One region of the Micromonospora sp. NPDC005324 genome, then DNA from elsewhere that is predicted to be linked to it. Evidence: predicted binding sites of a transcription regulator. Region 1 holds the regulator's gene; each other region holds the start of a gene.
The links. Region 1 encodes HrcA, which represses chaperone genes, less so after heat shock. Its sites were predicted from a motif close to GGTTNGCACNCTCNNNNNGAGNGTGCNAACC; they were not measured.
Positions count from the first base shown of each region.

Region 2: a site for HrcA is predicted at 4,163-4,193, ahead of groES (co-chaperone GroES). Genes of this name have one in related genera too.
Region 3: a site for HrcA is predicted at 4,875-4,905, ahead of groL (chaperonin GroEL). Genes of this name have one in related genera too.

Region 1 covers NZ_JBEXGE010000033.1:9,469-16,935, reverse strand. The annotation lists gene ABZS40_RS27645 (enoyl-CoA hydratase-related protein) at 1-787, opposite strand, end outside; gene hemW (radical SAM family heme chaperone HemW) at 807-2,030, shown strand; gene ABZS40_RS27635 (DUF4870 domain-containing protein) at 2,095-2,721, opposite strand; gene ABZS40_RS27630 (hypothetical protein) at 2,720-2,863, shown strand; gene hrcA (heat-inducible transcriptional repressor HrcA) at 2,948-3,970, shown strand; gene dnaJ (molecular chaperone DnaJ) at 4,046-5,191, shown strand; gene ABZS40_RS27615 (16S rRNA (uracil(1498)-N(3))-methyltransferase) at 5,193-5,927, shown strand; gene ppk2 (polyphosphate kinase 2) at 5,947-6,858, opposite strand; gene ABZS40_RS27605 (SDR family oxidoreductase) at 6,931-7,467, opposite strand, start outside.
Region 2 covers NZ_JBEXGE010000015.1:62,959-70,425, reverse strand. The annotation lists gene ABZS40_RS17485 (ABC transporter permease) at 1-677, opposite strand, end outside; gene ABZS40_RS17480 (ATP-binding cassette domain-containing protein) at 674-1,492, opposite strand; gene ABZS40_RS17475 (substrate-binding domain-containing protein) at 1,607-2,692, opposite strand; gene ABZS40_RS17470 (methyltransferase domain-containing protein) at 2,871-4,067, opposite strand; gene groES (co-chaperone GroES) at 4,326-4,640, shown strand; gene groL (chaperonin GroEL) at 4,711-6,351, shown strand; gene ABZS40_RS17455 (molybdopterin-dependent oxidoreductase) at 6,489-7,467, shown strand, end outside.
Region 3 covers NZ_JBEXGE010000001.1:241,782-249,248, forward strand. The annotation lists gene ABZS40_RS01200 (hypothetical protein) at 1-612, opposite strand, end outside; gene paaN (phenylacetic acid degradation protein PaaN) at 724-2,397, shown strand; gene ABZS40_RS01210 (GNAT family N-acetyltransferase) at 2,491-3,021, opposite strand; gene ABZS40_RS01215 (cold-shock protein) at 3,347-3,550, shown strand; gene ABZS40_RS01220 (hypothetical protein) at 3,646-4,827, shown strand; gene groL (chaperonin GroEL) at 5,100-6,722, shown strand; gene ABZS40_RS01230 (hypothetical protein) at 6,779-7,027, opposite strand; gene ABZS40_RS01235 (GNAT family N-acetyltransferase) at 7,106-7,467, opposite strand, start outside.

The DNA of each region.
Region 1 (7,467 bases):
CGCCGTCCAGCGCGGCCACCCATCGTGCCAATCGCTTCTCGCGGAAGGCCGTCACCCCCTCGCGTCCCTCGTCGGACAGGAAGTAGCCGGTCGAGACGGCGGAGAGCCGGGCCAGGTCGGCGCGCAGCTCGGCGGTACCCGGTCGGCGCAGCAGCTCCTTCGCGCCGGCCAGCGCCCCGGGCGCGCCGCGCACCAGCGAGTCGCAGTAGCCCCGTACCGCGTCGTCCAGCCCGTCCGCCGGGACCGAGGCGGTCACCAGGCCGATCTCGGCGGCGCGGCGGCCGTCGAAGGTGTCGCCGGTCAGGTACAGCTCGGCGGCGGCGCGGGCGTGCAGCCGGGGCAGCACGGTCGCCGAGATCACCGCCGGGATCACCCCGATGCGTACCTCGGTGAACGCGAAGGTCGCCTCGTCGGCGCAGACCGCCAGGTCGGCGGCGGCGATCAGGCCAAGCCCACCGGCCCGCGCCGGACCGCCGACCCGCGCCAGCACCGGCTTCGGGCACTCCCAGAGCGCCGCGAGCACGTCACCCAGCATTCCGGCCGGCACCGTGCCGCTGGCGTACGCCGCGGCGGTCTCCTTCAGGTCCGCGCCGGAGCAGAAGACCGGGCCGGTGTGGTCGAGCACGATCACTCGGACCGCCTCGTCGGCGACCGCGTCCGCCAGCCCGGCCAGCAGTTGGGTCATCAGGCCGGTGGAGAGCGCGTTGCGGTTGTGCGGGCTGTCGAGGGTGAGGGTGGTCACCCCGCGGGCCGTGGCGACCCGCACGAGGACGTCGGGAGAGGTCATGCCGGGCACACTAGTGGCCATGCCCGGCGTCCTTCCAGATGGTGAGACCGTCCCCGTCGACGGATCGTTGCCCGCCACCGCCACCACGGCGGTCGGCGCGCGTGGCTTCGGCGTGTACGTGCACGTCCCGTTCTGCGCCAGCCGCTGCGGTTACTGCGACTTCAACACCTACACCGCCTCCGAACTGGGCGGCGGCGCCAGCCGCGAGGGGTACGCCGACACCGTCCTGGCCGAGCTGACGCTCGCCGCCCGGGTGCTCGGCGACACCCCGCCGCCCCGGGTCGACACCGTCTTCGTCGGCGGCGGCACGCCCACTCTGCTCCCCGCCGACGACCTGGCCCGCATCCTCGACGGCATCGACAGCACCTGGGGGCTGGCCGCCGATGCCGAAGTGACCACCGAGGCCAACCCCGAGTCGGTCACCCCGGAATCGTTGAAGCTGCTGCGGGCCGCCGGCTACACCCGGATCTCGCTGGGCATGCAGTCCGCCTCCCCGGGGGTGCTGGCGATCCTCGACCGCAAACACAGCGCCGGCCGGGCCACCGCCGCCGCCCTGGAGGCGCGTGACGCCGGGTTCGAGCACGTCAACCTTGACCTGATCTACGGCACCCCCGGGGAGCGGGCCGAGGACTTCGCCGCCTCGCTGGAGCAGGTCGTGGCCGCCGGGGTGGACCACGTCAGCGCGTACGCCCTGATCGTCGAGGACGGCACCCGGCTCGCCGCCCGGATGCGGCGCGGCGAGCTGGCGTACCCCAGTGACGACGTGGCCGCGGACCGCTACCTGGCCGCGGAGGCCGCGCTCGACGCGGCCGGGCTCTCCTGGTACGAGGTCTCCAACTGGGCCCGCACCGAGGAGGCCCGCTGCCGGCACAACCTGCTCTACTGGACCGGCGCGGACTGGTGGGGGCTGGGGCCGGGGGCGCACAGCCACGTCGGTGGGGTGCGCTGGTGGAACGTGAAGCACCCCTCGGCGTACGCTCAGCGGTTGGCCGCCGGCGCGTCTCCCGGCCTGGCGCGGGAGGTGCTCACTGTCGACGAGGCCCACATGGAGGACGTGATGCTCCGGCTGCGGCTGGCCAGCGGCCTCCCGCTGGCGGTGCTCGACGCCACCGGCCGGGCCGGCGCCGAACAGGCGCTCGCCGGCGGCCTGCTGGCCGCCGACGAGTACGCCGCCGGCCGGGCGGTGCTCACAGTGCGCGGGCGGCTGCTCGCCGACGCGGTCGTCCGCGACCTGCTGCCCTGAGTGGCCCAGCCCCGGAGGAGGGGCAGCGGTGAACCGGTCCGGCCGGGGGAGCGGCCGGCCCGGTTCACTTGATGAAGTTGGCCGTCATCGGGTAGCGGTACGGGGTGCCCTCGTTGGCCTTCATGCCGGCGATGATCCCGAACAGGATCTGGATCACCACGACGGCGATGCTGGGCAGGAAGAGCAGGCACCAGCTCACGAAGAGCAGCACGAACGCGATGATCGACCAGAGGATCTGGAAGTTCAGGGCGGCGAGGGCGTGCGCCCGGACGGCCGGCGACTGCTGGCCGCGGGCCAGGTAGGCGATCAGCGGGGCGACGAAGCCCAGCGGGCCGAAGCTGACCAGCGCGCCGAGGGCGCCGCCGAAGTGCGCGACCAGCGCCCAGGTCTTGTCCTCGTTGTTGGCGTAGCCGCCGCCGGGGCCGCCGTAGGCCCCACCGGCCGGGTAGCCGCCGGGCGGGGGGTAGCCCCCGGGCGGGGGGTAGCTGCCTGCCGGAGGGTAGCCGCCTGACGGCGGTTGGTCACCGGTGGGCGGCGGATAGCCACCGGCCGGGGGATAGCCGGCCGGGCCGGGCGCCCCGGACAGTGGTGCGGTGGGCGGCTCGGCGGACGGGAACGGGCCTGGGGAGGTGGGCTCCGGCGGGTAGTTGCCGGGGTCGCCCGACCCGGGAGGGCGAGGAGGTTCAGTCATGGATGTCACGGTAGGGGCCCGTGGCAACGCCGCACCAGAGCGACACCGCCTGGCAGTGCGGGCCGATCGGCTCAACGCCGGTGGCGTGGGCCGCACCGACGGGTGGCCGTTGATCATCGCGTCGGCGGGTCCGCCGACGTAGACTGGCACTCGTTACAGTCGAGTGCCAGGACGGCCCGGCCGGCCCACAGCGCCGGCGGCCGACGTGCGACAGGAGGTGCGGAGGATGGGTCTCGACGACCGGAAACTCGCCGTGCTCCGCGCCATCGTCGAAGACTACGTCTCCACCCAGGAGCCGGTCGGCAGCAAGGCGCTGGTCGAGCGGCACCAGCTCGGGGTCTCCCCGGCCACTGTGCGCAACGACATGGCCGTGCTGGAGGAGGAGGGCTACATCCGGCAGCCGCACACCAGTGCCGGCCGGGTGCCCACCGACCGCGGCTACCGCCTCTTCGTCGACAGGTTGTCTCGGGTCAAGCCGCTCAGCCCGGCCGAGCGCCGGGCCATCGAGCGCTTCCTGGTCGGTGCGGTCGACCTCGACGACGTGGTGCACCGCACAGTGCGACTGCTCGCCCAGCTGACCCGGCAGGTCGCCGTCGTGCAGTACCCGAGCCTGGCCCGCTCCTCGGTGCGTCACCTGGAGCTGGTGCCGATCTCCACCACCCGGCTGATGCTCGTCATGATCGCCGACACCGGGCGGGTCGAGCAGCGACTCGTGGAGTTGCCCGGGCCGGTGCCCGCCGACGACGTCACCGACCTGCGCCGCCTGATCAACGAGAAGCTCGCCAACGCTCGGCTGTCCGAGACGCCACCGCTGGTGCAGGCGCTGGTCGAGGAAGCGCCGACCGGGCTGCGTCCGACAATGACCACGCTCGCCACAGTCCTGCTGGAGACGCTCGTCGAGCGGCACGAGGAGCGGATCGCGCTCGCCGGCACCGCGAACCTCACCAGGGGCGGCCTGCTCGACTTCCAGGGCTCCCTGCGGCCGATCCTCGAGGCTCTGGAGGAGGAGGTCGTGCTGCTCAAGCTCATCGGTGAGACCGAGCCGAGCACGACCCGGGTGCTGATCGGCGACGAGAACGAGTTCGACAACCTGCGCGCCGCCTCGGTGGTCAGCACCGGGTACGGCCCGGGCACCACCATCCTGGGCGGTCTGGGGGTGCTGGGGCCCACCCGGATGGACTACCCCGGCAACATCGCCACGGTGCGCGCCGTGGCACGCTACGTGGGCGAGTTGCTGGCCCAGAACTGATTGGTCAGGGCCGATGCGGCCGGCTGCGGCCGCCGACCGGCGCAACGCGAGACGAACATGAGGACACGGAACGCAGTGGCCAGGGACTACTACGGCATTCTCGGTGTGAGCCGGGAAGCCTCCGATGACGAGATCAAGCGCGCCTACCGCAAGCTGGCGCGCCAGTTCCACCCGGACGTCAACCCGGACCCGGAGGCTCAGGAGAAGTTCAAGGACATCAACGCCGCGTACGAGGTCCTCTCGGACGACCGGAAGCGGCAGATCGTCGACCTCGGCGGCGACCCGCTCGCCCCGGGTGGTGGCGGCGCCGGCGGCCCGGGTGGCCCCGGAGGCGCCGGCCCGTTCGTCGGTTTCCAGGACATCATGGACGCGTTCTTCGGTGGCGCCGGAGGTGGCGCCCGTGGCCCACGCCCGCGTACCCGCCCGGGCGCCGACGCGATCCTGCGGCTCGAACTCGACCTGCACGAGACGGCGTTCGGCGTCGAGGCCCCGATCACCGTCGACACCGCCGTGCTCTGCACCACCTGCTCCGGTGCCGGCACGGCCGCCGGCACGCACCTGGCGACCTGCGAGGCGTGCGGCGGTCGGGGCGAGGTGCAGTCGGTGCAGCGCACCTTCCTCGGCCAGGTGGTCTCCGCTCGGCCGTGCACCGTGTGCCAGGGCTACGGCACCACCATCCCGCACCCCTGCCCCACCTGCGCCGGCGACGGCCGGGTGCGGACCCGCCGCTCGCTGACCGTCAAGATCCCGGCCGGCGTCGAGGACGGCATGCGGATCCGGCTGGCCCAGCAGGGCGAGGTGGGCCCCGGCGGCGGCACCGCCGGTGACCTCTACGTGGAGATCCACGAGCGCCCGCACGACGTGTACTCCCGCAAGGGCGACGACCTGCACTGCCGGGTCACAGTGCCGATGACGGCGGCGGCGCTGGGCACCCGGCTGACCATCAAGACGCTGGACAGCGAGGAGACCGTCGACGTCAAGGCCGGCACCCAGCCGGCCAGCACGCTGCGACTGCGCGCCCGGGGCGTGCCGCATCTGCGCGGCACCGGCCGAGGCGACCTCTACGTGCACCTGGACGTGCGGACGCCCACCAAGCTCGACCCGGACCAGGAGAAGATGCTGCGCGACTTCGCCAAGACCCGTGGTGAGGAGGTCGCCGAGTTATCCAAGCAGGGCGGCTTCTTCTCCCGGATGCGCGATGCGTTCAACGGGCACGCCTGAGGTGTCCGCACCGCTGTTCCTGGTCGAGGCGCTGCCCACCGGCGACGCGCTGACAGTGGACGGCCCGGAGGGGCACCACGCCGCCACCGTCCAGCGGTTGCGCGTCGGCGAGGAGTTGCTGCTCGCCGATGGCCGGGGTGGCACGGCCGCCGCCGTGGTGACGGCCGTCGGCCGGGGCAGCCTGGAGGTCACCATCACCTCCCGGGGGTACGCGGACGCGCCAGTACCCCGGCTGGTGACAGTGCAGGGCATCGCCAAGGGCGACCGGGGCGAACTGGCCGTGCAGGCGATGACCGAGGTCGGGGTCGACGAGATCGTGCCCTGGGCGGCCTCGCGCTCGGTGACCCAGTGGCGCGGCGACCGGGGCGTACGCGCCCGGGAGAAGTGGGTGGCCACCGCCCGGGAGGCGGCCAAGCAGGCCCGCCGGCCGTGGCTGCCGGTGGTGGCCGGTGCGCCGGACGAGTCCACCGCCACGGTGGCCCGTCGGATCGCCGGTGCCGCCGCCGGGTTCGTGCTGCACGAGGAGGCCGAGGACCGGCTCACCACAGCCGAGTTGCCCGCCACCGGCGAGATCGTCCTGGTGGTCGGCCCGGAGGGTGGCATCGCGCCGGCCGAGCTGACCGCCTTCGCCGAGGCCGGCGGGCGACCCGTACGCCTCGGGCCGGCCGTGCTGCGCACCTCCACCGCCGGGGTGGCGGCCCTCAGCGTGCTCGCCGCCCGCCTCGGCCGCTGGTGACAGTGGGCTTCGGGCCCATTTAGGGCCGGGGAAACACCGGCACCACCTCTTCCTCCGGCCCTAGATCCAGCCCCGCCGGCCCGATGATCTCCGGGTCCGGTGCGCCGACCACCTCGGGGTCCTTGCCGGTGTAGTCGAAGCGGTGCAGCACGTGCCGTATCGCCTCAAGGCGGGCCCGCTTCTTGTCGTTGCTCTTCACCACCGTCCACGGCGCGTCGGCCGTGTCGGTCCAGAAGAACATTGCCTCCTTGGCCTCGGTGTACTCGTCCCAGCGGTCGAGCGAGGCGATGTCCATCGGGGACAGCTTCCACTGCCGGACCGGGTCGACCTGGCGGATCGCGAACCGGGTGCGCTGCTCGTTCTGGGAGACGGAGAACCAGAACTTGACCAGCCGGATGCCCGAACGCACCAGCATTCGTTCCAGCTCCGGGGCCTGCCGCAGGAACTCCAGGTACTCCTTGCGGCTGCAGAAGCCCATGACCCGCTCCACGCCGGCCCGGTTGTACCAGGAACGGTCGAACAGCACGATCTCACCGGCCGCCGGCAGGTGCGCCAGCCACCGCTGGAAGTACCACTGGGCGGCTTCCCGCTCGTCCGGCTTGGCGAGCGCCACCACCGACGCGCCCCGCGGGTTGAGGTGCTCCATGAAGCGTTTGATGGTGCCGCCCTTGCCGGCGGCGTCCCGGCCCTCGAAGATTACCACCAAGCGCTCGCCGGACTCCTTGATCCAGTCCTGGAGCTTCAGCAGCTCGATCTGGAGCAGCCGCTTGTCGCGGTCGTACTCCTCGCGGTCCAGTCGCTCGTCGTACGGGTAGTCCTCGCGCCAGGTCTCGACGGGGGTGCCGTCGGGGCGGAGCAGGACGGGGTCGTCGTCGTGGCCATCGGCCACCCGGTAGTCGGCGGTCAGGTCCAGCAGCGCGGAGTCGGCCATGTCGAGGAGACTTACCCTCCCGCGAACCGTCAACCACCTCCCCGGGCGGGTGGAATGCCTGCGATGTCGACCTCAGCTGCGCAGGTAGGAGGCGCCGTTGAGATCGACGATCGTGCCGGAGGCCCACTCGGCCTGCGGCGAGGCCAGCCAGTGCACGGCGGCGGCGATCTCCTCCGGTTGGCCCACCCGGTCGAACGGGCTCTGCGCCCGGATTGCCGCGCCCTCCTCACCGCGCAGGTACCCGGTGACCATGTCGGTCGCCACGAAGCCCGGCGCGACGGTGGCGACAGCGATGCCGTACGGCGCGAGCGCCACCGCGAGGGACTGACCCAGCGCGTTCAGCCCCGCCTTGCTGGCGCCGTACGCCGGCTGGTGCGGCTCACCGCGGAACGCGCCACGGGACGAGACGTTGACGATCCGCCCGCCGCGTTCGCGCATGTGCTGGGCGGCGCACCAGATGACGTTGCCGGCGCCGGTCAGGTTGGTCTCCAGCACCTGCCGCCAGCGCTGCTGCCACTCCTCGTACGAGGCGCCGAAGATCGGGTGCGGGTCGTCGCGGTCGCCGTACGTCCCGGCGTTGTTGACCAGCACGTCCAGCCCGCCGAGCTG
Region 2 (7,467 bases), on a different contig from region 1:
ACCGCGAGCGGGTCGGTGATCAGGCCGCGGGCCACCCGGGTGCGGTGGCGCAGCAGTTGCACCGCCCCGTAGCCGACGACCGCGAGGGCGGTCAGCGCCCAGCCCAGCGTGGGGGCGAGGTTGCGGTTGGCGATGGCGACCAGCACGTCGTCGCGGACGGCGATGTTGGTGCCCTCCTTGACCAGCAGCAGCACGACGCCCTGGAAGGCGAGGAAGCCGGCGAGGGTGACCACGAAGGACGGAATGCCGATCTTCGCGACGAGCATGCCGAGCGTGGTGCCGATGACCACACCGGTGGCGACCGCGGCGAGCACGGCGACCCACCAGGGGTAGCCGAGCACCGTGACCACATTGGCCAGCACCGCCGCGCAGACGCCGCTGGCGAAGCCGGCGGAGAGGTCGATCTCGCCGAGCAGCAGCACGAAGACCAGGCCCATCGCGATGAGCGTGACCGCCGCGCCCTGGGTGAAGAGGTTGGCGAAGTTGCCGGCCGACAGGAACGACGACGGCCGCATGATCCCGAAGACGGTGCAGAGCACGATCAGGCCGAGCACGGCTGGCAGCGCGCCGACGTCGCCACCGCGTACGCGACTCAGGTAGTTGCGGACGTGGCCTCCGACGGTCGGCGGGGGTGTGACGGCCGCGGGGCCGTCCTTCCGCACGGCGGTGGTGGTCATCGGACGCCTCCTGAGATCGAGTCGGCCGCCTGCGGGCCGTCGCCGTTGCTGCCCGGGTCGGTGGCGAGGCCGAGCCCGCCCGAGCGCCCGGCGGTGATCAGCTCGACCACCTGGGCGTGGGTGATGTCGGTGGTCTTCACCTGGGCGACCATCTGGCCGAGGTACAGCGCGGCGATCCGGTCGGAGACGGCGAAGACGTCGTTCATGTTGTGCGAGATGAGCACCACGGCCAGGCCGTTGTCGGCGAGGCGGCGGACCAGTTCGAGCACCTGGGCGGTCTGTGCCACGCCCAGCGCGGCGGTCGGCTCGTCCAGGATGACGAGCTTGCTGTTCCACAGCACCGCCTTGGCGATGGCAACGGTCTGGCGTTGACCGCCGGAGAGGCTGGACACGTGCTGGCGCAGTGAGGTGACGGTGCGGATGGAGAGCCCTGCCAGCGTTTCGGCGGCGAGTTGTTCCATTGTCGGCTCGTCGAGGACGATGCCGCTGCGCTTCTCCCTGCCCAGGAACATGTTCTGCACGATGTCCAGGTTGTCGCAGAGCGCGAGGTCCTGGTAGACGACCTCGATGCCCAGCGTGGCGGCGTCGCGGGGGCTGCCGATGTGCACCGGTCCACCGTTGAACAGGAACTCTCCGGCGTCGGTGGGGTGGATGCCGCTGATGCACTTCACCAGGGTCGACTTGCCGGCGCCGTTGTCGCCGACCAGTGCGGTCACTTCGCCCGGGTGGACGGTCAGGGCGACGTCGCGGAGCACCTGGACGGGACCGAAGCTCTTGTCGATCCCGCGGAGTTCCAGCAGGGGGGTCGCGGACACGGGGGTCTCCTTCTTAAGGGAGGGTCGGGGCCCGTCCGGCGGGCGCCGCCCGGCACGGGAGGGTGCTCCCGTGCCGGGCGGCGATGGTCGTTCCGGCGGGTACTGCGGCGTCGGTCAGCTGATGCCGGCTTCGGCGCAGAACTTGGTGTACGCCGCGGTGCAGACCTCTTCCTTGGTCACGTAGCCGTCGGCGATGACGTCCTTGACGCTCTCCTTGTAGATGGCCTTCGGGGTGAGCAGCACCGAGGGAACGTCCCGGTCACCGTCCTTGACCGTCTGGCCGGTGTCCTTCTTCTCGCCCTTGGCGAGCGCGATGGCCAGGTCGGAGGCGGCCTTCGCCTCTTCCCGGACCGCCTTGTAGACGGTCATGCACTGGTCACCGGCGAGGATGTTCTGCAGGCCCTCGGTGCTGGCGTCCTGCCCGGTCACCGGCACCTTGCCGTTGAGCTTGTTCTTCTTCAGGATCGAGATGGCCGCGTTGCCGAGACCGTCGTTGGCGGCCAGCACGCCGTCGATCTTGCCGTTGGCCTTGGTGAGCTGCTGCTCGAAGATCGTCGCGGCCTGCGCGTTGTCCCACGCGGGCACCGCGTCCTCAGGGCCCTTGACGTACTCCTTGGCGTCGAACTTCGGCTTGAGCACCGAGTCGTAGCCGGCCTTGAAGAGGGTGGCGTTGTTGTCGGTGGGGGAGCCGTTCAGGTACGCCACGACGGGGTTCTTGGCGCCCTTCTCGGTCAGGCACTTCGACAGACCCTCGCCCTGGAGCTTGCCGACGGTCTCGTTGTCGAAGCTGACGTAGTACTGGGCGGAGCCGCCGAGGGTGAGCCGGTCGTAGTCGATGGTGGCGACGCCCTGCGACTTGGCCTTGTCGAGCACGGCCTTGCCGGTGCCGGAGTCCAGGTTGACGATCATCAGGGCGGTCACGCCGCCGGTGATCATCTGGTCGGCGATGGTCTGGAAGGCGCTCTTGTCGTTCTGGGCGTTCTGGATGTCGTACTTGACGCCGGCGGCCTTGAACGCCTCCTCCAGGAACCGACGGTCCGCCGTTTCCCAGCGGGCCGAGGACTTGCTGTCCGGGAGGATCACGCCGATCTTGGGAGTCTTGGCGGAGGCGGCCTTGTCGCCGGAGTCGTCGCCACAGGCGGTCAAGCCGCCGGTCGTGAGCAGGCCCACGGCGGCGATGGTGAGGATCCCCTTACGCATGTGCAGGGTCCTTTCGGAGGTGGGGGAGGTGTTGTTTTGTTGTGTCCGGCAACGTATTTCGCGTCACACCGGCTCCACAAGACCGCGCAGGTGCATAGTTTGTTGGGGGCGATAACAATTCAGCAACGCGACTGTTACTCCCCGGGTATTCCACGGGGGAGTCGACGTAACGACGACGCTAGTTGACCGGCTGGCCGATCAGCACCGTCGGTGCGCCGTCGACCCGGGTGAGCACCAGACTCGCCGCCGCGTCCCCAGCCAGCCGCAGGTCACGCCGGAGCTGTTCCGGGGTGAGCGCCGAACCCCGCTTGAGGATCTCCACCCGGCCCACCCGCCGATCGCGCAGCAGCGCCCGCAGGCGCTTGAGTGAGAACGGCAGCACGTCGGTGATCTCCAGGCAGCGCGCGTACGGGGTGCGGGTCGGCTGGTCGGCGTAGAGGTAGGCGATGCTCGGATCGCCCAGGGTGGCGTCCAGTTCGGTGGCCAGTTCCGCCACGAGGTGCGCACGGACCACCGCCGGGTCCGGGTCGTACAGGTAGCGGCGCGGCGGCCCGACCGGTGCCTCGGCGGCCCCCGAGCCGGTGAGCTGGTGGAGGTGAGACTCCACACCCCGCTGGCGGTGGAGGGTGGCGCGGCGGGGCACCTCGGCAAGCTCGCCGCACCAGAGCGCGGCCTCGACCAGGTCGCCGTCCACGCCGACCCACTCGGCCTCCGCGCCGGCCGGGATGAGCGCGTGGTCCAGGCCCGGCGCGACCTTCACCACTGTCCGCGGCACCCGCTCGGCCAGCCCGGTGACGAAGTCCCACGGTGGCGAGTAGGCGCGCGGGTCGAAGATCCGCCGCCCGGTGCCGGTGGTGCGGCGGGCCGGATCGCAGAAGACCCCGTCGACCCCTGACACGTCGAACCCTGTCGCGTCGCCGCACTCGACAGTGAACAGCTCGGCCAGGCCGGCCGCCTCGGCGTTGGCGGCGGCCATCGCCGCGGTCACCGGGTCGGCCTCCACCCCGTACACCCGGATGCCGGCACGGGCGGCGGCCAGCGCGTCGGCCCCGAGCCCACAGCCGAGGTCGGCCAGGGTGCGCACGCCGGCCGCGTGCAGCCGGGCGGCCCGACGGTCGGCGACCACCCGGCGGGTGGCCTGCTCCAGGCCGGGACGGGTGAGGAACATCCCAGCGGCGGCCGGGCCGAACTTGCCCACCGCCCGGTGGCGCAGCTCGGCCTGGGTGAGGGCCGCAGCGGCCAACGTCGGCGGCACCCCGGTCGCACGCAGCGCCGACGCCGCGACCAGTGGATCACCGCCGGCCAGGTCGGCCGCCGCCGTGAGCGCGGCCGACCCCTCAGGGGTACGCAGCGCCGCCAGCTGATCGAGATCCACACGTCCATTGTCCCGGCCGACCCGGAAATCCTGGCTGGCGGGGCGCGACGCGCTGGCACTCTCCTTGACGGAGTGCTAGCCACGGAATAACCTGCGATTAGCACTCTCACCCTGAGGGTGCCAGCTTCCGGGTCTCACGACCTGGGTGCGCACGCCAGGCGGACCGGCACCCGCGACGACGGCCCCGCCCGGTGGCATGAGGCAATTGACGCTGGTCGGCCCCGCCGGCCAGCAACGAAACCAGTGCCCCAGGAGGGTATGCCCGTGACTACCGCGACCAAGGTTGCGATCAAGCCGCTCGAGGACCGCATCGTGGTCCAGGCGAACGAGGCTGAGACCACCACGGCGTCGGGCATCGTGATCCCCGACACCGCCAAGGAGAAGCCGCAGGAGGGCACTGTCCTCGCTGTCGGCCCGGGGCGCATCGACGACAACGGCAACCGGGTTCCGGTTGACGTGCAGGTCGGCGACACCGTCCTCTACTCGAAGTACGGCGGCACCGAGGTCAAGTACGCCGGCGAGGAGTACCTGGTGCTCTCCGCCCGCGACGTCCTCGCGGTCATCGAGAAGTAAGCAACCGATCAGTTCCATTGCCCCGGTCCGGCTCGCCGGGCCGGGGCAATGGCGCTTCGAAGGGACATATATGGCGAAGATCCTGAGCTTCTCGGACGACGCCCGACACCTGCTGGAGCACGGTGTCAACGCCCTCGCGGACGTGGTCAAGGTCACCCTCGGCCCGCGCGGGCGCAACGTCGTCCTGGACAAGAAATTCGGTGCGCCCACGATCACCAACGATGGTGTGACCATCGCCAAGGAGATCGAGCTCACCAACCCGTACGAGAACCTTGGCGCGCAGCTGGTCAAGGAGGTGGCGACCAAGACCAACGACGTCGCCGGCGACGGGACCACCACCGCGACCGTGCTGGCCCAGGCGATGGTTCGCGAGGGTCTGCGCAACGTGACCGCCGGGACCAACCCGGCCGGCCTCAAGCGGGGCATCGACGCGGCGGCCGCCAAGGTCTCCGAGGCGCTGCTCGGCCGTGCCGCCGAGGTCACCAGCAAGGAGTCGATCGCGAACGTGGCGACGATCTCCGCGCAGGACACCACGATCGGCGACCTGATCGCCGAGGCGATGGAGCGGGTCGGCCGCGACGGTGTCATCACCGTCGAGGAGGGCTCGATGCTCACCACCGAGCTGGACGTGACCGAGGGTCTCCAGTTCGACAAGGGCTTCATCTCGCCGAACTTCGTCACCGACCTGGAGGGTCAGGAGTCCGTCCTTGAGGACGCGTACATCCTGGTCACCACCCAGAAGATCTCGGCGATCGAGGAGCTGCTGCCGCTGCTGGAAAAGGTCCTGCAGAACAGCAAGCCCCTGCTGATCATCGCCGAGGACGTGGACGGCCAGGCGCTCTCCACCCTGGTGGTCAACTCGCTGCGCAAGACCCTCAAGGTCTGCGCGGTCAAGGCCCCGGGCTTCGGTGACCGGCGCAAGGCGATGCTCCAGGACATCGCGATCTCCACGGGCGCCGAGCTGGTCGCCCCGGAGCTGGGCTACAAGCTCGACCAGGTCGGCCTGGAGGTGCTCGGCACCGCCCGGCGCGTCGTGGTCGACAAGGAGAACACCACGATCGTCGACGGTGGCGGCCAGAAGGCCGACGTCACCGACCGGGTGTCCCAGATCCGCAAGGAGATCGAGGCCTCCGACTCCGACTGGGACCGGGAGAAGCTGGCCGAGCGGCTGGCGAAGCTCTCCGGTGGCATCGCCGTCATCAAGGCTGGCGCGGCGACCGAGGTCGAGATGAAGGAGCGCAAGCACCGCATCGAGGACGCCATCGCGGCGACCAAGGCTGCTGTCGAGGAGGGCACTGTGCCCGGCGGCGGCGCCGCCCTGGTGCAGATCCTCTCGGTGCTCGACGACGACCTGGGCTTCACCGGTGACGAGAAGGTCGGCGTCTCGGTCGTGCGCAAGGCGCTCGTCGAGCCGCTGCGCTGGATCGCCCAGAACGCCGGTCACGACGGCTACGTCGTGACGCAGAAGGTCGCCGACCTCAAGTGGGGCAACGGCCTCGACGCCGCCAAGGGTGAGTACGTCGACCTGGTCAAGGCCGGCATCATCGACCCGGTGAAGGTGACCCGCAACGCGGTCACCAACGCCGCCTCGATCGCCGGTCTGCTGCTCACCACGGAGAGCCTCGTGGTGGAGAAGCCGGAGCAGGCCGACCCGGCCGCCGCCGGCGGGCACGGCCACGGTCACGGTCACCAGCACGGCCCGGGCTTCTGATCCGGTAGCGACACCCGTTCCGGGGCGCACCGCCGTACGGCGGCGCGCCCCGGCTCGTTCTCTCCGGCTGGTAGGTCAGTCATTACCGAACGCTGACGTTGTGGCGACCGGGCGAGATGATCGCGCACACTGGGCCGATGAGCACCACGTCACGGCGGTACGCCGCGCTGGCCGGAATCACCGCCGCCGCCGTCGCGATCGGGATCGCCGAACCGGTCGCGGTGTTGACCGGCCCCCGGTCGGCGCCCCTGGTAGCGGTCGGCGGGGTCATCGTCGACGCCGTCCCCGAGTCGCTGAAGCAACTCGCCATCGACCTCTTCGGCACCGCCGACAAGATCGCGCTGCTGGTCGGCACGGCAGTGTTGCTGGGAGGCTTCGCCGCCCTCCTCGGCGTACTGGCGATCCGCCGGCTGGCACTCGGCCTGGCCGGCATCGCCGCGTTCGGCGCCATCGGTGTTGCTGCCGCGTTGACCCGCTCCGGCGCTGACGTCGCCGACGCGCTGCCGTCCCTGGTCGGCGCCGCTCTCGGCGCCCTGGTGCTCTGGCTGTTCATCGGCGGACCGCTTGAGCTGGACCCCTGGTCCTGGTCACCACCCACGCCGCCCGCTCGTCCTGTATCGCCGGCCGGTCCGGTGTCGTCCGCTGGTCCGGGGTCGCCGGTTGGTCCGGGGTCGACGGTTGGTCCGGGGTCGCCGGTTGGTCCGGTGCCGGTGTCTCCCGCCGGGCCGGTGCCGGTGTCACCCGCCGGGCCGACGGCGGCTGTCGAACCGGTCGGGCCTGCCGAAGTGGACCCGGAGTCGCGGCGGCGGTTCCTCACCGGCAGCGGAGTGCTGCTCGGCACGGCCGTGGTGGCCGGTCTCGGTGGACGGTGGCTGGCGGGGCGGCGCGGCGTGTCCGCTGCCCGCGAGGCGATCCGCCTGCCCGCGCCGGTCGCCCCCGCACCGGCCGTGCCGGCGGGCGCGGACCTCTCGTTGACCCAGCTCGCGCCGTACGTCAGCCCGAACTTCGGGTTCTACCGGATCGACACGGCGCTGGTGGTGCCCCAGGTCGACCCGGACACCTGGCGACTGCGGATCCACGGACGGGTCGGCAGGGAGCGCACCTACAGCTACGCGG
Region 3 (7,467 bases), on a different contig from region 1:
TCGGTTGTCCCAGAACGCAGGGGTGTCCAGGCGGTCCGCGCCCACGCCCTGCGGCGTCGCCGCGCTGTCCTCGGGAAGTTGCCAGGTACGCGCCCCGAGCCGCCAGATCAGTGCGATAGCCAGGATCGGCAGGATGGCGAGGATAGCCAGCCGCAACCCCGGCGTCACGCCGCCCAGCCAGGAGATCTCCCGGCGGTCCTCCAGGCATCGTGGGTACGCCGCACACTGCCAGGCGATCAGGTCCAGCGAGACGCCCACCGTCGAGAGGACGTACATGGCGGTCAACGAAGCCGCCAGCAGTCGACACACCGCCCGGCCGGCGGTACCCGAACGCCCGATGACCGGGAGCATCCAGATCACGATGTTGCTGAGCATGAACGGCAGCAGCAGGACCAGTGAGAAGGTCCGGGTCGCGGTGCCGCTGGTCAGACCGCTCCAGCGATACGCCTCCAGCGTCGCCCCGTCCGACTCGGCCGGGTCACCGAAACCAGGCCGGGGCCGGAAGAAGCCGGCGTCGTCGTCGCCCGCGACCCGGACCACCACCGGCCGATCGAGAATCGTCTCCGGACCCTTGTCGGCGACGCCGTGCACCCGGATCTCAGTGATCCCCACCCCGCGTCCCTCCCTGGCCCGAGGGCGGCGCTTACCCTTCCTCAACCGAACCAATCGCCAGCCGGCACCGGCCCTACTGCTCGCGGGCCTGGTTGTTGCATGATGGCGGGCATGACGGAGACCCCGCATCCCCTGTACGACAGGCACGCCGACACCCTCAACCGCGCGTTGACCGCGATCACGGAGCGGGGCTACTGGTCCGCCTATCCCGAATCCCCCAGCCCCCGGGTGTACGGCGAGACCGCCGCCGCCGACGGCAAGGCCGCCTTCGAGGCGTACCTCGGTGGTGACTTCCCGCTCGACCAGCCCGGCGCGGGCGTTCGGGTCGCCACCGAGACGAGCCCGTTCGGGGTGGAGCTGGCGGTGCGGTACCCGCACGCCGGCCCCGGCGAGCTGGTCGACGCCGCCTCCGCCGCGCTGCCGGCGTGGCGTGACGCCGGCCCGCAGGCCCGGGTGGGCGTCTGCCTGGAGATCCTCGACCGGCTGCACAAGCACATCTTCGAGCTGGCCAACGCGGTGCAGTTCACCAGCGGGCAGGCGTTCGTGATGGCCTTCCAGGCCGGTGGCGCGCACGCGCTGGACCGGGCGCTGGAAGCGCTGGCGTACGCGTACGCGGAGATGACCCGGCACCCGGGCACGGCGGGCTGGGAGAAGGCCGCCGGCAAGGGTGACCCGCTGCGGATGACCAAGACGTTCCACGTGGTGCCGCGTGGGGTGGCGCTGGTGATCGGCTGCAACACCTTCCCGACCTGGAACTCGTACCCCGGACTGTTCGCCTCGCTGGTCACCGGCAACCCGGTGATCGTCAAGCCGCACCCGCGCGCGGTGCTGCCACTGGCCATCACCGTGAAGTACGCCCGGGAGGTGCTCGCCGAGGCCGGGTTCGACCCGAACCTGATCATGCTGGCGGCCGAGGCGCCCGGTGAGAAGCTCGCCAGCGACCTGGCCCTGCACCGCGCCGTCCGGATCGTCGACTTCACCGGCTCCACGGAGTACGGCGACTGGCTGGAGACGCACGCGCGGCAGGCATCGGTCTACACCGAGAAGGCCGGCCTCAACACCGTCGTCATCGACTCCACCGACGACTTCGCCGGCATGTGCCGCAACCTCGGGTTCACGCTGACCCTCTACAGCGGGCAGATGTGCACCACCTCACAGAACATCCTCATCCCGGCCGGGGGCATCGAGACCGACCAGGGGCACAAGAGCTTCGACGAGGTGGCCGGCGGGATCGCCGCCGCCGTCGGCAAGCTCACCGCCGACCCGGCCCGAGGCGTGGAGCTGACCGGCGCCATCGTCAACGACGGGGTGCTGGAGCGGCTGGCCGAGGTGACCAAGGTCGGCGAGCCGGTGCTGGAGTCGCGGACCGTGGCCCACCCGTCGTACGCCGACGCTGTGGTGCGTACCCCGACGATCGTGAAGCTGACCGCTGACGACGCGGAGACGTACGGCCGGGAGTGGTTCGGGCCGATCTCGTTCGCCATCGCTACCGACTCCACCACGCACAGCCTGGAGCTGCTGCGCCGGACGGTCGGCGAGAAGGGCGCGCTCACCGCCGGGGTCTACTCGACCGACGAGGCCGTGCTGGACGCGACCGAGGCTGTCGCGGTCGAGGTCGGGGTGCACCTGTCCTGCAACCTCACCGGTGGTGTCTTCGTCAACCAGTCGGCGGCGTTCTCCGACTTCCACGGCAGTGGGGCCAACGCTGCTGCCAACTCGGCGCTGACCGACGGGGCTTACGTCGCCAACCGGTTCCGGATCGTGCAGTCGCGGCGTCATGTTTGATCTTTAGTTGCGGTGGGGGTTTCCGGGGCTGCCCCGGAAACCCGCCGTGGGCGCGACCGGCCGCGGCGGCGGGTGTTCGTGTGGGGGTGTGGGTCAGGCTGTTCTGCGCATCTGTAGTTCGTTGAGGGCGGGGATCGTGGGGTGGGGGACTCGCACCCCGGTGTCCTTGAAGCCCAGGCGCTGGTACGCGCGGTAGGCGCGGTCGTTGCCGACCACCACCTCCAGCAGCAGCTCCGGTCGGCCACAGGCCCGCGACCAGGCGGCCACCCCGTCGATCAGCTCGCCGAGCAGGCCACTGCCGCGCCAGGTCGGCGTGACGTACACGGCGTAGATCACGGTCAGCCCGGGTTCGTTCGGGTGGGTCGTGCCACCGGCGTGCCCCACCAGCCGGCCGCCCGGGTCGGCGATGAACTGCGCGTTACTGGCGCCGGCCGAGGTGTAGGCGACCCGGGCGGCGAACTCCTTGTGCGGTCGGGCCGCCGCGTCCGCCAGGGTCTCCAGGAAGGCCAACGGCGCGTCGGCAAGCATCTCCAGGCGCAGCGCCCGCATCCGGGCGGCGTCCTCCGGCCGGACCCGGCGGATCTCCGCGAGCCGCAGGGCCGGCGAGCCCATGTCGGTGGTCATGTCCGCATGCCTACCACAGGGGAGGGACGGCGTTTCGTGAGCTGGGCCCGATCCCGGTCACCTCGGGAGCACCCTGCGACCCTTCCTCCATTTCGCAATGACGCTGGCGAATCCGGTGGCTCGGAAACCCGGCCGGTCAGCGCGGCCGGGACGCCCGGAAGTGTGTCCGATTTGTGGCCGTGCGCCGCTGTCACTCCTCGTGTAGCGTGCGATTTCGGTCACCTACTCCAATGGCGGTCATCGATCGCTGAGTCGGTGGTCGGGGGCGTCCGGCCGTGCCGGGCGCCGAGTCAGGCAACGCCGCGCAGAGTGAGGGAAGTGCACCGTGGCACAGGGCTCCGTGAAGTGGTTCAACGCCGAAAAGGGCTACGGCTTCATCGCCGTGGACGGCGGTCAGGACGTTTTCGTCCACTTCTCCGCGATCGAGATGGACGGTTACAAGGCGTTGGACGACGGTCAGCGGGTCGAGTTCGAGATCGCCCAGGGCCAGAAGGGCCCGCAGGCAGAGCACGTACGCGTCATCGGCTGAGCCTCCTGGCCGATCGGCCCCGTGAGTCGGGGCTGCGGCCGGGGCGCGCAGCCGGGAAGATCGTGAACCGTTCCAGCCGATGCTGAGGAGCGTTCATGACCGACCAGCCACCCCCGCCCACTCCGTCCTCAGGGTCGGGGGAGCCGGACCCGTCCGACCCGTCCTCGTCCGCCGGCAGTCCCGGCCACGCCGGTCCGCCGCCCGGCTGGGGGCCGGGCATGCCCCCGGCTGGCCCGCACTCCGGCCCCGCTGGCCCTTCCGGTCCGGCGCCCGGCTGGGATCCCGGGCAGGATGCCTGGGGTGCGACCCCGCCGCCGCAGGGCTGGGCGTTCCCGCCCACCGGGGGTTACCCGCCCGGGTCGGGTCCGTACGGCGGGCAGCCGTGGTATCCGGGGGCACCGGCAGGCTGGTACCCGCCGGGTTACGGGTTCGACCCGAACGACGCCCTGGTCACGCCGCCCGGTGCCGGCATCGGCGGCTGGTTCGCCAGGTGTGGGGGAGCGCTGCGCCGGGGCTGGCGGCAGTTGGTGCCGATCATGCTGCTCACCCAGGTGCTGCCGGCGGCGGTGCTCTCGGTGATCTCCCTCGGGCTGGACCCGTCGGCGAAGTGGGCCGCCCAGGCCGAATCGACGTCGGCCCCCGCGCTGCCGGACAATTTCGCCGCCGAACTGCTGAGCCTCCTGGTCCTGCTGGTCGGCGGCAGCCTGGTGGTCGGGTTGGTGCAGTCTGTCGGCTGGGCCGCCGGCACCTGGGTGATCACCCGACAGGCGGCCGGTCAGCCGGCTGACCTGGAGTCCGCGCTGCGCTACGGCCTGCGTCGGGCGCTCGGGCTGTGGGGCTGGACCCTGTTGGTCAGTCTGCTGATCGGCGTCGGTGTCTGTTTCTGCGTGCTGCCGGGCATCTACCTGGCCTTCGCGCTGAGCATGGCCGGCCCGGTCTATCTCTTCGAACGCCACAACCCGATCGGTCGATCGTTCCGGATGTTCCATGACCGGCTCGGCCTGCTGCTCGGTCGGGTGGCCCTGGTGGCCGTGGCGGTGATCGTCGGCACCCTGATCCCCGGTGGCCTGGAAGGGATCGGCACCTCCGCGTTGGGAACTGATCCGTTCTCCTCGGCGGGTACCGCCGCCGGGACGGTGGTGGTGATCGGGATCACCGCACTGCTGGCACTGCCGGCCCACCTCGCTCAGATGATCGGTCTGCTGGTGACGTACGCCGAGCAGCGTGCCCATGAGGCGCCGGTGAACACCGCCGGACTGTCGGCGGAACTCGGCTGAGCGGCGGCATCGTGCTTGCACTCGGCAGGGGAGAGTGCTAAACAAGTCATTGGCACTCGCATACCGTGAGTGCCAGCGGTCGGGACGGTGGGGCCAGGTTGTGCCGGTGTGGAGACACCGGGGCAGCACATGGCCGGTCGTCGCGGGCTATCCGGCCCGGCCGTAGGACGTCGTCGTCGCCAGGTGGCGACGTCCCAAGGTGCGCACACCAGGCGGCCCATCCGGGGCACACATCTCGGGTGGCCCGTGAGTGTCCAGGAGGACAACGCCGTATGGCCAAGATGATCGCGTTCGACGAAGAGGCGCGCCGCGGCCTCGAGCGGGGCATGAACCAGCTCGCCGACGCCGTAAAGGTGACCCTCGGCCCCAAGGGCCGCAACGTCGTGCTCGAGAAGAAGTGGGGTGCCCCCACCATCACCAACGATGGTGTGAGCATCGCCAAGGAGATCGAGCTCGAGGACCCGTACGAGAAGATCGGCGCTGAGCTGGTCAAGGAGGTCGCCAAGAAGACCGACGACGTTGCCGGCGACGGCACGACGACGGCGACCGTCCTGGCCCAGGCCCTGGTTCGCGAGGGCCTGCGCAACGTGGCCGCCGGCGCCAACCCGATGGCCCTGAAGCGGGGCATCGAGGCTGCTGTCGCGAGCGTCTCGGAGGAGCTGTCCAAGCTCGCCAAGGACGTCGAGACCAAGGAGCAGATCGCCTCCACCGCCTCCATCTCCGCTGGCGACAGCACCGTCGGCGAGATCATCGCCGAGGCGATGGACAAGGTCGGCAAGGAAGGCGTCATCACCGTCGAGGAGAGCAACACCTTCGGGCTGGAGCTGGAGCTCACCGAGGGTATGCGCTTCGACAAGGGCTACATCTCGGCCTACTTCATGACCGACCCGGAGCGTATGGAGGCCGTCTTCGACGACCCGTACATCCTGATCGCCAACAGCAAGATCTCGTCGGTGAAGGACCTGCTCCCGATCCTGGAGAAGGTCATGCAGTCGGGCAAGTCGCTGCTGATCATCGCCGAGGACCTGGAGGGCGAGGCTCTCGCCACCCTGGTGGTCAACAAGGTCCGTGGCACCTTCAAGTCGGTCGCCGTCAAGGCGCCGGGCTTCGGTGACCGCCGCAAGGCCATGCTGACCGACATCGCCATCCTCGCCGGTGGCCAGGTCATCAGCGAGGAGGTCGGCCTCAAGCTCGATGCCGCCAGCCTCGAGATGCTGGGCCGCGCCCGCAAGGTCGTGGTGACCAAGGACGAGACCACCATCGTCGACGGTGCCGGTGACGCCGAGCAGATCCAGGGCCGGGTCAACCAGATCCGGGCCGAGATCGACAAGAGCGACTCCGACTACGACCGGGAGAAGCTGCAGGAGCGGCTGGCCAAGCTGGCCGGCGGCGTTGCGGTGATCAAGGTCGGCGCGGCCACCGAGGTCGAGCTCAAGGAGCGCAAGCACCGCATCGAGGACGCCGTTCGCAACGCGAAGGCCGCCGTCGAGGAGGGCATCGTCCCGGGTGGTGGCGTCGCGCTGGTGCAGGCCGGCAAGACCGCCTTCGACAAGCTCGACCTGGTCGGCGACGAGGCGACCGGTGCGAACATCGTCAAGGTCGCGCTGGACGCCCCGCTGCGGCAGATCGCCGTCAACGCCGGCCTCGAGGGCGGCGTCGTGGTGGAGAAGGTCCGTAACCTCGCAGCGGGTCACGGTCTCAACGCCGCCAACGGCGAGTACGTCGACCTGCTGGCCGCGGGCATCATCGACCCGGCCAAGGTCACGCGCTCGGCGCTGCAGAACGCCGCTTCCATCGCGGCGCTCTTCCTCACCACCGAGGCCGTTGTCGCGGACAAGCCGGAGAAGACCTCGGCTGCCCCGGCTGGCCCGGGTGGCGGGGACATGGACTTCTGAGTCCAGTTCCGACACCGAACGGGGCGGACCGCTGACGCGGTCCGCCCCGTTCGTCGTCAGGTCGGTAGTGGGCGCTGGTTGCGCCGCTTCTGTGCCCGGTTGTACGGCGGAAGCAGTTGGATCGGCGCGTCCACCATCTCCTGCGGCTCCTCGACCACCGACGGCTCACCGTCGGTGGTCATCTCGGCCAGTTGCTCGGCGTCGCCGTAGTCGAGCCGGTCGAGCGGCAGTTGACCGGGGAGTTCACCCACCGGTTTCCAGGTGATCGGCGTGCCGTCCTCGGTCTGGTTGTCATCCGTGGTCATGGCTGCCTCCTCTACCGAAACGGTAGGGGGCGGCGATGGCCGATGCGGGCGAATGGATCTATGTCCTGTTTGCCCCGGTTATGCCCTGGACAGGGTTCGCCGGTACAGGAAGAAGACCCGCTCGATCCACGCACCTGCGCTGCCCGAATAGAACGGCACCGGACCTACCCAGCCGATCTGTGCCCGGTCCAGCCCCGCCGCCCGCTGGTCGCGCAGGCAACGCCGCAACAGCACGCCACCAATGCCCGACCCCTCCGCGGCCGGCGCGGTGCCCATCGGCCCGAACCAACTCGGCCGGGACGACCCGTACGCGGCGAAGCCGAGCACCTCACCGTCCCGCTCTGCCAGGTGGCAACCGGCGTCGGCGCGCCCCACCGAACCGGCCAGCTCGCCCTCCCACGTCCCGCCGAAGGTGGACCGGGCGAACGCGGTCAGCGTCG